Regions from separate parts of the Brevibacillus antibioticus genome, predicted to be linked through region 3. Evidence: riboswitches for the same ligand, from Rfam matches in the RefSeq annotation. Region 3 holds a riboswitch; each other region holds the start of a gene.
What was found. A riboswitch is a leader RNA that binds a small molecule or an ion and turns the genes downstream of it on or off. The one in region 3 is predicted to bind S-adenosylmethionine.
Positions count from the first base shown of each region.

Region 1 (5,025 bases), 280 kb from region 3:
CGTAGCCGCCGTCTCTGTGGTCACGACATGCTGTCCATCGCGCATAATGGTGATCCGATCACAGATTTCAAAGATTTCCGGCAACCTGTGGGAGATATAAATGATCCCGACTCCGGCTTTTTTCAACTGTGCAATGATTTGAAACAGCCGCTCGCTCTCCTTCGTGCTCAACGGTGCTGTCGGTTCATCGAAAATGACGTACTTCGCCTTTTGAACGGTAGCGCGTGCAATCAAAATCAATTGCTTTTCCGACAGCGTACATTCTTCGACGAGCATCCTCACCGGAATGGAGAAGCCGAGGTTTTTTAAAATCTGCTCTGATTGGTTGTACAAGCTCTGCCAGTTGATCAGTCCCTTGGTTTTCGCCTGGACGAGCTGGCCCGCCAATATGTTTTCAGCAACGCTCAAATACGGGATCAAGGCGGTGTCCACTTCCTGATATACACATTGAATGCCCTGTGCATTGGCGTCCTGCGGAGATTGAATCGACACGGCCTGTCCATCGATGGTGATCGTACCGCCATCTGCCTGATACGCTCCCGTGAGGATTTTCATCAGGGTACTCTTTCCCGCACCATTGGCACCGAGCAGTGCGTGGACCTCTCCCGCGCGCACCTCAAAATCGACGGATCGCAGGGCTGGAACCCCAGAGAACTGCTTCGCCATCCCTTTCATCTGCAATGTGGACATGTTTCACACCTCCTGTTTACCTGCGTGTTCCAACCTCTATAAGGAAAAATCCCGTTGACGGATACAGATCAACGGGAAAAGCCAGTTTGGTTCTTACTTGCCCCACTCTTTTACGTATTGGGACAAGTCGCCCATCGTTACTTTTTTATCCTTCGGCAGGTCTTCCTGTTTCACCAGCACTGGATTCAGCTTCACGTTGTCTGGCACTTGCTCGCCTTTGATTTTTTGGAACACGGTTTGGGCATGAATGCGTCCGATATTGGATGGGTCTACTGCTGCCGTCGCTGTCCACGGAGAGTTTTCCGCCTGGATCATTTGCAGATCCTCATCGCTCAAATCGATGGCGTATACTTTGATTTCCGTACGACCTGCTTGCTGGATAGCACGTGTCGCCCCTTTGGCAAATTCATCCCAAGCCGCCCATACTGCTGTGATGTCACCTTTGTTGGGATACTTTTTCAAGATCGCTTCCATCTGCGTTTGTGTATCGAGTGCCGTATTGTTGGTAGCAGAACCGAAGGCAGCAATCTCTTTCAAGTCTGGGTATTTCTTCTGGAAAGCTTCATACGTGACTTGGCGTTTTTCCATCGGCGCAAAGCCAGCAACCCAGATTTTTACGATGTTGCCTTTGCCATTTGTATCTGCTGCCAGCTTCTCCAGGCTCAGCTCTGCCAATTTGTTATCATCCTGCGCCACAACTGGCACACCCGGAATGTTGATGTCTGTATCAAACAGGACAACCGGGATTTTTTTATCCACGGCCTTTTGTGTGCCCTGCTGCAACGCTTCCGCCGTACCATGGTCGATCAGAATACCATCAAACTTTTGGTTCACAGCCGCGTCGAGGTTGGACGCCATTTTTGCCAGATCGGTATCTGCATTGAATACGGTCAACTCGCCGCCGTTTTTCTCCACCTCTGTCTTCACGCCATTGATGTATTGTGCGGAGAACGTCCCTACGTTTTGACGCATGATCAGTGCGATTCTCTTCGCCTTCTCTCCCGAAGCACCGCCGCTTGTGCTGCCGGTTCCCGTTGTTGCCCCGCTGCCGCATGCCGTCACAAGAACAGATGCTGCCAAAACAAGTGATGTGATCAGACCAAGTTTCTTTTTCATTGAGAAGCTCCCCCTCTTTTTTACGAAACTTTCGAGAAATGCAAAAAATCCTCTTTCACAGAAAAAGAGGACAAAAATCGACAAGATTCTCGCCTCTTATCTGTCAGGTATTCTACCTGGTGGAGTTAGCACCTTGGCTCGAAAGAACGCATTCTCTCGTGCTAGGTTGCCGGGCTTCATAGGGCCATTCCCTCAGCCTTCTCTTGATAAGAGTAGTTTCTATTTTCGAAACGTTTGTATAAGTATATACAGAATATAATCCGGCAATTACCTATCTGTCAACTAGGTTTACCAAAAGAATTTTCTTGATAAATATTCCAGCTACTTCTATAACATCAAGAGGGATTTTGTTGTGTCTTGTCGAATTATCGTAGATTGATACAAGCCTAGCAAATATTTGCAATGGGGATGCTACATGAGTCTATTAAAAGAAGTCATTCTTCAATTGTTTTTCGCCATTATCCCGTTTGTGTTTTTCAACATTTATTACCGTGACAAAATGAGGAACTACAGCCGTTCCTTTATTGTCATCACCAGCTCAGCCTGCATGTTTCTCGCGATGACCTTCGCGCCGAGTGTCACGACTGGCATGTTTTTTGACATCCGACATGTCATCATTCTTTTCGGACTGGTTTATGGCGGAATTGAGATTGCCTTGCTCCTTCTGATTGAAGCCTTGCTTTATCGGTACTACCTAGGTGGCGAAGGAACATGGGTCGCCATGCTGATTCTTATAGTCAATTTTGTCTTCTCACTCTTTTTGTATCGACACTACAAAGCCAGTTATCGGAAAACACTGTATCTTTTTATGACGAGTGCGATTTTTTCTACGGTTGCTTTAGGGACTACTTATTACTTTTTTCCCACGTACGTAACTCAACACCTCGTTTACTACACCATAGTGATTCCTATTCAAAACTTTTTCGGCCTCTGGTTATTAATGTCGCTTTTCAGTAAATGTGTTTCGGATAAGGAGCTGTTTATTCGCCACGCGCAAAACGAAAAAATCCAGACGATGAGCCATGTTGCTGCATCGCTCGCACACGAGGTTCGCAATCCGCTGACAGCAGTCAAAGGGTTCTTGAAATTAATACAGGAATGTCCGGAAAATTTGGTAAAGGTCGATCAATACATCGGCATCAGTCTCGATGAAATCCAACGGACAGAAGCTATTTTGACCGAGTACCTTGCGATTTCTAAGCCGCTCAAGGAACGGCATGAGATCATTAATGTGAGCGAGCATCTGCAAGCCATCCGCGAGGTGATGCTCCCCTTTGCCAATATGCATAACGTGGAGCTTACACTGCAAGACTTTGAGAGACCTGTGACGATCAAGGCCAATTCAGACGAGTTCAAGCAAGTGCTGGTGAATTTCATCAAAAATGCCATCGAGGCGTGTTCGGATATTTCGGACGGAAAAGTCTCCCTGGACTTGCTCATCGAGCGAAACAAAGCCCTGTTGGTCATCAAGGATAACGGCGTCGGCATGGATGCAGGACAGATCAGCCGCCTCGGAACGATTTACTTTTCTACGAAAACAACTGGGACCGGTCTTGGATTGACGTATTCCTATCATGTCATTCATGCGATTGGTGGAACGGTCAAAGTATCAAGCAAACCACGAGTAGGAACCAAGTTCACCATTATGCTCCCGTATAAGGCACAGTAACTTCTTGCAGGTTTTGCAGAGGGACTGTGCCTTTTTCCATTCGATCGCTAATGATGCAACGGGGGTACTTGTGGTTCTTTTTCGTTTTTTAAGGAGAACTGCAATTCATTTTGGCGATTGATTGTTGCGAGAAAGACTTGTTCGGACGCGATCCCCTTTTTCTTCAATTCGTGCACAAGCCATTGCTCGTCCCGTTTCCGGTATGACAGCACATCCGGATAAATCTTGCCTTCCACAACGACAGGCAACGACATTCCCGCAGAATTAGTCTGGACGCTTAAATCCTGTTTCGTTACGAACTGCTGCTCTACTTTTTTGAGCACAGTCAACCGACCGTTCGCCTCGATAATGGCCAAATCAATTTCTGCCAGGTCAAAAATGTCTTTTTCGCGAAGCATATGGAGGACATTATCGAGCGAATAGCGGATTTTTTTTAGGTTTTTGACGTGAAAAGTCCCGTTGTAGAAAATGACGGTCGGCTCAAATGTAACCATTCTGCCAAACCAGCGAAAGACAATGGACAACTGCGATACGACCCGTTGCAAGATGCCCAATGTCACAATCGCTACTGCAATCGAAATATGCCGGACATCTGGCTCTGCAATGTCAGCCCCTGCCACTGAGCCCAAAGTAATAATGATGATAAAGTCAAAAACCGGCAGCTCCCCAATCGAGCGCTTGCCCATGAATAAAGTGATGATCAGTAATAAAGGAATAATCGTACATACGCGCCCGATGACGATCATGGTTTCTCCGAATCCTTCCACGTTTGTCCCTCCCTCACGCTTTACTATGCAATTTCTGGGAAGGCATTATGCAAAACAAAACACCAGGAGCCTCCCCCTGGTGTCTCTCATTATTGGAGTGGCAGCCATTCTCCTGTAATAGCATCCACATCCCCATTGCTTTTCAGTATTTCTGCCGAATAGACCAAGACTGGTTGCTCTTGAATCTTATTGTAATTGTTATCAAGCGGGAATACATAGCGAGGACTAAGCGGATGATGTTGGAGATAAACCTGCACTGCCTCTCCCGCTGAAATCACCTTGGCCACATCTGCGAAGCTCTCCTGCTCATGAGGGAATGTCAAATTCACCCCGATAATTTCTCCTGTCTGCCCGTCAATCGTTACTTTATAATACTGATCCGGCACCATTACGCCGTTTATTTCTCGGACAAAGTTCAATTCAACCTGTCTGCCCATCACATAAATTTGCTCCTTCATCCGAACAGTCTTCACCCGTGAATCCAAATACGGCTCCAAAAACAAGATCGCTCGCTCCTGCAATTCTGCGATGGTAAGTGTCGGATCACCTTCTCGCAGCTCCGGATAAGATATCTTGAACGCTGCTGCCCGATTGTTGACAGTAGTCAGCCGCATGAATCGCTCTCCTTTTTTGGCCTGGTATTCCCGTTCGTTGTCTCCCAGCATATAATCGGGCACATTACTCCCGGTAAATGTGAAGCCCTCCACCTTCTGACCGAAAAACTCCATGGCAGCCGCAGCCTCTTTTGCCGATGCAACCATTGTCCTCTTGCCTCCTGGCTTG
Region 1 is NZ_SZNK01000001.1:5,677,257-5,682,281, reverse strand. Features, by position in the region: gene E8L90_RS27260 (sugar ABC transporter ATP-binding protein) at 1-690, opposite strand, end outside; gene E8L90_RS27255 (sugar ABC transporter substrate-binding protein) at 784-1,806, opposite strand; SAM riboswitch class I at 1,900-2,019, opposite strand; gene E8L90_RS27250 (ATP-binding protein) at 2,222-3,475, shown strand; gene E8L90_RS27245 (DUF421 domain-containing protein) at 3,523-4,242, opposite strand; gene E8L90_RS27240 (hypothetical protein) at 4,332-5,025, opposite strand, start outside.
Region 1: another riboswitch for S-adenosylmethionine. It lies ahead of E8L90_RS27255 (sugar ABC transporter substrate-binding protein); the one in region 3 lies ahead of metK (methionine adenosyltransferase).

Region 2 (5,025 bases), 520 kb from region 3:
TGTCTTCACCATCGTAATTTACAGAATTTTCATTGTCAATCAAAGCATACAGTTCAACCTACGATTTTTTATCGGTTTTCCAGTCAAGCCATTCCTCTTTTAGCAGGCTGTAAGTGGCATGATCCACGTAATGATCATAAAGGAATTCATTCCGGCGCAGTATCCCTTCCAGTTGAAACCCTAATCGTTCCGGGATCGATCTGCTCTTGTCGTTTTCCGTAGCAGCCTGAATCGTTACTTTTTCCAAATCCCATGACCCGAAGATCAACACGTCCAAGTACGTCGCCACTGCTTCTGTCATCAGGCCCTTGCCCTGAAATTGCGCACCCAGCCAATAGCCGATGGACGTTTTTTTATTGATCCAATCCACCGTATGTACGCCGACTGTTCCAGCCAGACGCCCTTGGTACCAAATGCCGTAGTTGATGCCGCGATTATCGTTGTACTGCTGGATCGTCGCTTGGATGAATTGGCGAGAATCCTCTACCTTCTTCGTATAATTCAGCCATGGCAGCCACTCCATAAGATTCTTGCGGTTTGAATCCGTAAGCAAAAATAACTCCTCAGCATCGGCTAATTCTAATTGTTTCAAGTACGTATCTTCATTGATGGCTATCCGTTGAATCGTTTGCATACGAATCTCCCCTTTTATTGGATATTTTACTGGAAAACACCAAAATGAGCAAAAAGCGCCCGCCTGCAACAACAGGGCGAACGCTTATAAACGATTCTTTTATTTTTTGCTGTTGCCGATCTCTTCCGGCTTGAAAATGCCTGTCTCCGTAACGATCGCAGTAATGTACTTCGCAGGCGTTACATCGAACGCAGGATTGTACACCTTGATATCGTCTGGAGCTACCTGTTTGCCCAAGCCGTGGGTAATTTCCTCAGCTGGACGCTCTTCAATCGGAATATCTGCGCCTGTCGGTGTCTCCAGATCGACGGAGGACAAGGGAGCTGCCACGTAAAAAGGAATGCCGTGAGCTTTTGCCAATACCGCTACCCCATACGTGCCGATTTTGTTGGCGACATCGCCATTCGCCGCTACGCGGTCTGTACCCACGATGACAGCCTCTACTTTCCCTTGGGACATGACCATCGCCGCCATGTTGTCGCAGATCAGCGTGACATCAATTCCTGCTTGCTGCAATTCGAATGCAGTAAGACGAGCACCTTGCAGGACAGGACGAGTTTCGTCCGCGTACACCTTCAGGTTCCAGCCGCGTTCCTTTGCCAAATAAAAGGGAGCGGTAGCCGTACCGTACGCTGCTGTAGCCAATGCCCCTGGATTACAGTGCGTGAGAATTCCCATACCGTCATGCAACAGAGTGAGCAAATGCTCTCCGATGGTCCGGCATACTTCAGCGTCTTCCTTTTGTATCGCCAGTGCTTCATCGAGCACTGCCGCCTTCAAATTGGCAATCGACGCACCGCTTTCTTTTTCAACACGAGCCTTGATACGATCCAACGCCCAGAACAGATTCACCGCTGTCGGACGGGAAGAGCCCAGGTAGTCTGCCTGCTGGTTCAGTTCCTGCCAAAACTCATCGTAGTTACTCGCTTCACTGCCACGAATGCCCAGGTAGAGCCCGTAAGCCGCCGCCATGCCAATCGCTGGTGCGCCACGTACTTCCAAGCGTCGGATGGAACCCCATACTTGCTCGGAGGTGGTCAAGTTCAAATAGATCGTTTCTACTGGCAGACGCGTCTGGTCAAGCAAGACCAATGCGTCATTCTCCCATGTAACGGGTGCCAATTGGGTGCTGGTTGTCATACTGTCGTAGCCTCCTGATAGTAACGTTCGGTCACAGTGCGTACGATGTCCGTAATATCTGTCGATTCGTCGATGCCGCCGCGACCAAGAATCAGCGCCTCTCCAATCGAGAGAGCCAGACGCTCTGCTTCTGCGCGAGTCTGGTCGTCTTCAATGGCATTCAGGTCCGCTACACCTGCCAAGCCGATGACACGACGCAGGATTTTGCATCCGGCATAGCCTGCTGTATCCTGAATCAAGCGCTTCACGTAGCCTTGCCATAGTCCTTCGACATGGGCGCTACGCTCTTTGGCTTGCTTATGCCAGAGCTGAACGAATTGCGAAACGAATTCATTCCAGACATCCTCGACCGTTTCCAGTAAGTATTCGCGGTACGTTTCCCGTTCTCCTTGATCTTTTTGCAAACCGTGCTGTCCTGCGTAGTTGAGCAGCAGATTGGCAATGACCGCCCCAATGTCAAAACCGATCGGACCGTAGTAAGCGAACTCCGGATCGATTGCTTTCAGGCTGGTTTCCGTGATGAAAATACTTCCAGTATGCAAGTCACCATGAAGGAGCGCTTCCGAGCGTGTAAGGAAATCGTATTTCAGCTTGGCGATTTCCAGCTTCAGCGGCCTGTTGTTCCAGATCGCCTCGACTTCACGGCGGATCAACGGGTTGAAGTCGTTGGTAGGCGCATTTTCATACGGATCGGTAAAGACGAGGTCTTCTGTTATTTTGCACAATTCTGGATTTATGAATGTTCCGACTAGCGATTTTTTATCGTACGGATGCGCGCCCAGATCGGATGTAAAAAACAAGGTTTGCGCGAGAAAACGGCCAATTTGCTTCGCGAATAGCGGGTATCGTTTTCCTTCGATCAGACCTTTGCGCATGATGATGTGGTCCCCGACGTTTTCCATAACGGTCAACGCAAGTTCCCCATCGAAATGATACACCTGTGGCACCAGGTCTGGAACGTATTTGTGCTGAATGCGGAGTGCCTCGCTCTCGATACGTGCACGATCAATCGTAAGCGGCCAAGATTCTCCCACGACGCGGGCAAAAGGCAGTGCTTGCTTGACAATGACGCTCTTACCGGTTGCTGGCTCCTGAATGTCAAAAACCAGATTGAGGTTCCCATCCCCGATTTCGCGACTGGTCAACTCTGCTCCTTCGCTAAAAAGACCCGGTATTCCTTTTACGTACTCCACTGCTTCCTGTTCAGTCAATGCACGATATGCCATGATTCCAAAACTCCCCTCTACGTATTTTTTCTCTATCTCTACCTGTTTTGTTTGTGTCCTGGAGCAATAAAAAGACCTCTTTTCCCGAAGAAAAGAGGTCGCTGTCGTCACGTGTAAGAACCGTGTTGATGTCCCCCTTATCTTCCAGACCACTTTTGTTTCTGCAGGAATTAGCACCGTGCATGTCGCCTGTCAATCAGTCGCTTTCCCGCGTCTGAATGGCGTCATGTCGGTTGCCGGGTATCATCGGGCCAGTCCCTCCACCTTCTCTGGATAAGGTATCCAAAACGTATTCGGTTTTTGATTTAGTTTGAATCATACAACCAACGATTCCACGATGTCAACACTCTTTTGTGCAAAAATTCGCACCGTGCTACTAGTAGGTATAATGTGTTCCCGATGCCGCAGGTCTCTCCCAATTCCACCAGTCTACCTTGCCTAATAACGCCGCTGTTATCGACTTTTCGGCCTTGAGCTTCAGCAGTTCTTTCGTAGGTCCGGTGAGGACGGCGCCGTAGATGCGTACTCCCTTTTCCTGCATATAGCTATATCGCTCCGCTATCTGTAGATCCCTACGAAATAGCAAGGATCTGCCGATATCGCTAGCCAGATCTTCCTGCTCAGATAAGTACTTCATCTCCTCCAAATAGGCAGCCATTCTTCTGTCTTCTTCCCCATTTACCTGAATGGGTGCACTTCCGTAATCCAGTTCATGCTGAGCAAACCCCCATACGTACCCGGGACCGAGAAACCGTTTGCCCCCCTCACCTTCTGCTTGCTTGCGCTCCACCCCTGTGTCTACCGCAAACCAAACCGTATCTTGTCCCGAAGAGGTAACATGGCGGGAAACCAGTTCATAGTACTCCTCATACGTCAGGAAGTGATCGAAGGAAATCGCGAGCTGAGAAACGGTCCCCTCAGGTAGCTTTTCCATCGTTGTCCAGGCAGGTGAAGTGAGAAACATCGTACCCTCCTTTTCTCCCTCAGTCGGATAACGGAAATACAGCTTTTGCTCCCTGACTCCATTCGTCCATTTCGGCCCGGCATTTACGTTCCACAACACATTTGTACTTTCAAAGCGGCCAGCGTTCTTTTCTTCCGACCCGACTCTCTCGCGAAGCTCCATGCTGATATTGCCGTATAGCAATCCCACCTGCGAGCCACTCCCGCCTACACTAACACCGGGTTGAGTAAAATTGACCATCGACTTCGCAACGCGGAACAGATCCTCATGCATCAGCGACCCTACCCAGCCATTCAGAATCAGCAACACAACTCCGGTCAAAAAGGGAAGCACTATGGTGAATCCAGCGTTGCTCAACCGATTTTTCCATTTCCCCCGGCGAACAATCGCGCGCTGTTTTTCAGCCGACAGCGTTTCAGGCTGTTTTATCTTCGCGTTGTCCTCTCCCGTTTCTTCCCCCAGCAAAAGCCTCTCCAACCGCTGTGCGTATTCCTCGTCAGCGGCTATTTCCTCCTCGAATTGTTTCGAATCTTCTTCCGCCATTTCCCCACGCAAATAAGCAAGCAGCCTTTGCTCGCGATGATTCTCATCCTTGTTCATCATCAGCTTTCCTCCCTCCACAACTGCCGCATCTTTTGTCTCCCCCGAAACAAGGAACGCTTGACGTCTGCCAGCTCGATCCCGAGTACCTCTGCCATTTCCGCGTAGGAAAACTGCATGGCAGACAACAAAATGACCTGTCTCTGCTTTTCTGGAAGTCTCTCCAAATAGTCATGGGCCACTTCCCACAGCTCCTTGTTTACGACATGCTCTGCCGGATCAACCGCTGCATGATCACGTCGCTCTGGCAGGACTTCCACAAACGCAAACCGGTGTTTCGTCTTCCTGCGATAACCGTCTACGAAAGCGTGATAGGCCACCTTGAACAGCCAAGGTCGTACTTTTTCCCCACGGTAGTCATCCAAGGAAGAGTAGGCGCGACAAAAGGTTTCCTGTGTCAGATCCTCTGCCAGCCTCTCATCTCGTGTCAGCCGGAAAAGATAGCGGTAAATATCGTTTAC
Region 2 is NZ_SZNK01000001.1:5,920,346-5,925,370, reverse strand. Features, by position in the region: gene E8L90_RS28460 (GNAT family N-acetyltransferase) at 59-634, opposite strand; gene mtnA (S-methyl-5-thioribose-1-phosphate isomerase) at 734-1,774, opposite strand; gene mtnK (S-methyl-5-thioribose kinase) at 1,771-3,000, opposite strand; SAM riboswitch class I at 3,135-3,280, opposite strand; gene E8L90_RS28445 (anti-sigma factor) at 3,377-4,567, opposite strand; gene E8L90_RS28440 (sigma-70 family RNA polymerase sigma factor) at 4,567-5,025, opposite strand, start outside.
Region 2: another riboswitch for S-adenosylmethionine. It lies ahead of mtnK (S-methyl-5-thioribose kinase); the one in region 3 lies ahead of metK (methionine adenosyltransferase).

Region 3 (5,025 bases):
TCTAATGCCATTGGACGCAAATCAAAAATAATACGTCGAACATCTGCCAAGCTCAAGCGTACCATTTCCTTCAGCTCGTGAAGTTCCATTTGCGCTTCCAAAATGCGTTCGTTCTTCAACATGCGTTCTACAATTTCCGAACGCAGCACGACATTCGCCATCGATTGAGCTGGACCGTCGTGAATCTCGCGCGCGACACGCTTACGCTCTTCTTCCTGAGCCTGGATTACCTTTAGGCCCATCAACTGATGCTGCTTAGCCGATTCCAGCGCCTCGCCTATCTTACTTAAGTCACCCGTTAAATAGCCAAGCACGACGCCCATTTGAGAAACCAGCTTCTCTGCACGGACGATAGTTTCTTCCAAGGTACGCAGTTGACGCTCCAAATCATTTCTTCTGCGCTTCAAATTATTTTCCCGCTCGCGGTAAATAGACAGTTCTACCTGAATACGGCTCGCCTCTTCATATGCAACCCGAATGTCTTCCTCCGTGTACATATGAAAATTACGACTGACCAACACGAGCTTGTTACGCGATTTACGATACGCGAGTTCAAGCGCATCGACTTTTTGAATCACCTTGGAAATTTCTTGTCGAAGCTCATGTAAATCAAACTTCAATGAATTGCCATGCTGTCTGGCGTTTTCAGCTATATCAAATATTTGGGTTTTACTCGTTTCTACGGTTTCAATCGTCCGCTTGATCACCCCGTCCAGCACGCTGATGTCTATCGCTTTGTTCATGATTGCTCTCCTTCAAACTCATTTTTAGCCTTCGTGAACAACTGTTGGAGGTGCTCTTCTTCTACATTTCGCAGACCCACGTCATTGCGTGGAATGGCAAACGGATCTGTTCCCTGTTTTACGAATCCACGATTGGATGTAAACACATAGTGGTAGCCAGCTTGACGAGCTGTATCCAGTACGATTGGACTTGTGTAACCAAATGGCAACGAGATGACGTCGATCTCTTGCTTCATCCATTCACTTAAGCTCACGCGAGATATACTGAAATCCACATAGAGGCGGTCCCTGTACTCTTTCTCGTCCTCTAAACGCTGCAAGTCCTTCAGATAGACTGGCGCTGTTTCTGGGCCAAGATCGCCCCACTCATTTCGTTCTTCTTCTTCATGCAAACTGTACGTATGGGACCCGATCTTAACCAGTCCCGAACGAATCATTTCGTTAACTTGTTGACGCGTAAGTGGTGGCGTCATATTCTCCCGTTTTCGGTCAGCTACATCTCTTAAGCGCCCCGCAATCGCGAAGTTCACTGAAGGGTAGCCGTATGTACGTAAGATCGGAAATGCTTCTTTGTAGTAGCTCTCATACCCATCGTCAAACGTAATCAAAACAGCATTCTCAGTCGGTAAGGTACCCGTCTCCATAAATCGCTGGAACTCCTCCAACGAAATCGGATTCAGGTCGTTATCATGCAAAAATTTCATGTGTCGGTCAAATTGATCAGGAGCTATGACATACCGCTGATTCGATTGATCGGTGACATGATGGTACGTCAAAACAACAACCTGATTGGTATACCACTTTTTCGTTTGAACCGTTGCTTCTTCCGTTGTTGTGACGTTTGGCTCAGCATTTTTTGTCTCACTTATGCTTATAGACGTATCCACTTGGGGAAAAGGTTGCACTTCTTGTTTATTCTTTTTTTCCAGAAAAGATTCGCCTAACAACCCAATAGCCACTACAAAAAACAAAAAAGTAAGAAACACGATCAGGAAGAGCCTTCTCTTCGGCAAAAAAACCCCTCCTCTACTTCCTCACTAGGAGATTCGACATAGTCCTACAAATTCCTGTGCAACAATTGATCCAATAATTGGATGACTCTGCTCCTAAAACGAAAAAGAGCCCAGTAGCAACACCAGGCTCTTTTTATGTCGTTCATGAATATTAGAGTTGAGCAGCCTCTTGCTTCAGGATTTCTGCCTTGTCTGTTTGCTCCCAAGGAACATTCAGGTCATTGCGTCCGAAGTGGCCATATGCAGCTGTTTGTTTGTAGATAGGACGACGCAGGTCGAGCTGCTTGATGATACCAGCAGGACGCAGGTCAAAGTGTTTGCGAACCAATTTCACTAGATCTTCTTCGGAAACGGTACCTGTACCGAATGTATCTACCGCGATAGAAACTGGTTGTGCTACACCAATTGCGTAAGCAACTTGCACTTCGCATTTGTCTGCGAGACCAGCAGCCACGATGTTTTTCGCTACATAACGAGCTGCGTAAGCACCGGAACGGTCAACTTTAGTTGGATCTTTACCGGAGAACGCACCGCCGCCATGACGAGCATAACCGCCGTAAGTATCTACGATGATTTTGCGGCCAGTCAAGCCAGCATCCCCTTGTGGTCCGCCAATTACGAAACGGCCAGTTGGGTTGATGAAGTATTTGGTTTCAGCGTCCAACAGTTCAGCTGGAACAACTGGTTTGATTACGTGTTCAACCAGATCTTGCTTGATTTGCTCCAATGTTGTTTCAGGAGCATGTTGCGTAGAAATAACAATTGTATCAATACGAACTGGTTTGTCGCCATCGTACTCAACCGTTACTTGTGTTTTTCCGTCAGGACGGAGGTAAGCAAGTGTTCCGTTTTTACGTACTTCAGTCAAACGACGAGCCAACTGGTGAGACATGCTGATCGGCAGTGGCATCAGCTCAGGTGTTTCATTGCAAGCAAAACCAAACATCAAACCTTGGTCACCAGCACCAATTGCTTCGATCTCAGCGTCAGTCATTTTGCCTTCGCGTGCTTCTAATGCTTGGTCTACACCAAGTGCAATGTCAGCGGACTGCTCGCCAATTGCAGTAATAACACCGCAAGTGTCAGCGTCAAAACCGAATTTCGCACGGTCATAACCGATTTCACGAATGGTTTCACGAACGAGCTTTTGGATATCCACATAAGTGTTTGTAGTGATTTCACCTGCTACGAGAACCAGACCAGTAGTTACGGAAGTTTCGCAAGCTACGCGAGCGTTTGGATCTTTGGACAGGATCGCATCCAAGATGGAGTCGGAAATTTGGTCACAAATTTTATCCGGATGTCCTTCGGTTACAGATTCGGATGTAAACAGACGACGACCTTTTTGCAAAGCCATGAGAAAATACCTCCTTTGACCTCATACAAATAGTGTGGTAGCCGAGTCAGGATTTTATCTACGTAAACGCAAATAAAAAACCTTTTCCGTTTTTTAGGAGGAAAAGGTTTGAGCGTTTTTTGCTTCCTTCATCCTCTTATCGGCCAGAACAGATATCCGTTCTGCTGGTTAGCACCGCTCAAGATCGGTTGCCGGGCTTCATAGGGCCAGTCCCTCCGCCTGCTCTGGATAAGAGTATCCATTACGGATAATAGAATAATTGTTTTTTTCAGAGATGTCAATAGGAAAAATTTTACTTATAGTTGATACGCTTTGGAAAGTACCACCACTACCTCGGCGCGAGTTGCCCTTCCATTTGGTTTAAAGGAAGAACCATAGCCACTGAGCCACTTTCTAGATGTCAAAGCCTCAATAGCAGGAGAAGCCCAATGACTCGTTGGCACATCCTGATAATTTGAGCTACCACGGTTATACATCAAAACATCACGTGCCCGTGCGATCATTACCGCCATCTCTGCGCGCGATATCGGCTGATCCGGCTTCATTTCATTCTTCGGGTACCCTTGCAAAATTCCCAATTGATAGGCTACACCTAGATTGTGATACGCCCAGTGCCGCTTTTGCATATCCCGGAAGGTCGTCTTCCCAGTGTAGGTAGGCGCTACCTTAGATCCGGTCGCACGCATCGATTTAAGCAACATCGTCGCAAACTCTGCACGAGTCACTGCCTGATTCGGTTTGAACGACGCGTCATCAAATCCATTCACAATACCGCGAGAGCTAAGTCTGACGATCTCTTGGCGCGCCCAGTGGTTCGAAATATCGCGATAGCCCGCTATCAATTTCTGCTGCGTCACCGTGAGCCGGTACGATTCATATTTGAACGCAGTACCACTATTAAGACGTACATAATATTTTCCTGGTTGCAAACGCAAACCGATAATATCGTTCCCTTGCTTTGACAGCTCCGCTACCTCATTCGTCGAAGCAAGCGCATAGTCCATGTTTTGATCTCTGTAGAGCGCGAAACGAAAGCCGCTATCGACAGGAATGTACGGCGCTCGGAACGTCACATACGATTCATTATTCACAGTAAATTGGAACCAGTCGGAATCAGTAGCTATCGGTATCGTGCCTGACATCATTGTCCCACCGCTTAACGGAGACGCTTTTTGATAGGTGTCATTTGGCTCATTAAAATCTTTCTTTACCGGCGTGTATCCTAGATCCAGCTGATATTCGCCATTCACCGCATTGCGATTGTACTCACTCACACGGATGTAATACTTGCCTGGTGACACTTCTTTTTGGACGCGCTCTGTCGGATTGTCTATATTTCCGTTATCGTAGATAGGGTCCCAGACAACCACCTTTTTTCCGAGCTCTTGTTTACCGATACTCAGCAATAGATCGACACGCTTGTTATCAGGACTAACGGAGACATCCAAATGCCCGTATTCACGAACATAGTAGGAAAACCAATCCTGATCCCCTTCATCGTGAAAATTGCCTGTTACACTGATTTCGTTACCTACGAGCGGCCTTGCCGTCTCTTGCGTATCATTCGGTTCGTTACGGTCTGGATTGATGGTAAACTTACTCGTCAGCACATAGGTAAAAGAGTTGTTGACCCCTCCGTTACGCATTAAACGGATATTCATTCTTCCTGCCTTGACCGGAACCGTTATCGTATCCCCATTCCCGATGTACTGCGTAATCGGCTGACGATTCTCTGGGTAAAAGGTAGCTGCCATCGCTGAAGAAATACCTGAAGTTACTGTCGCTGTAAAGCTGACCTTCCCATCGTACGGGATGTCCATCTTCAGCCAGTCTACCGTGTCTTTTGGCCCCAAATTCCCACGTATCTGTGACTCGATCGGGAACGCTTTGGCTGAGTACGTCTGATTATTCG
Region 3 is NZ_SZNK01000001.1:5,395,385-5,400,409, reverse strand. Features, by position in the region: gene E8L90_RS26070 (sensor histidine kinase) at 1-743, opposite strand, end outside; gene E8L90_RS26065 (polysaccharide deacetylase family protein) at 740-1,756, opposite strand; gene metK (methionine adenosyltransferase) at 1,908-3,113, opposite strand; SAM riboswitch class I at 3,247-3,348, opposite strand; gene E8L90_RS26055 (S8 family peptidase) at 3,410-5,025, opposite strand, start outside.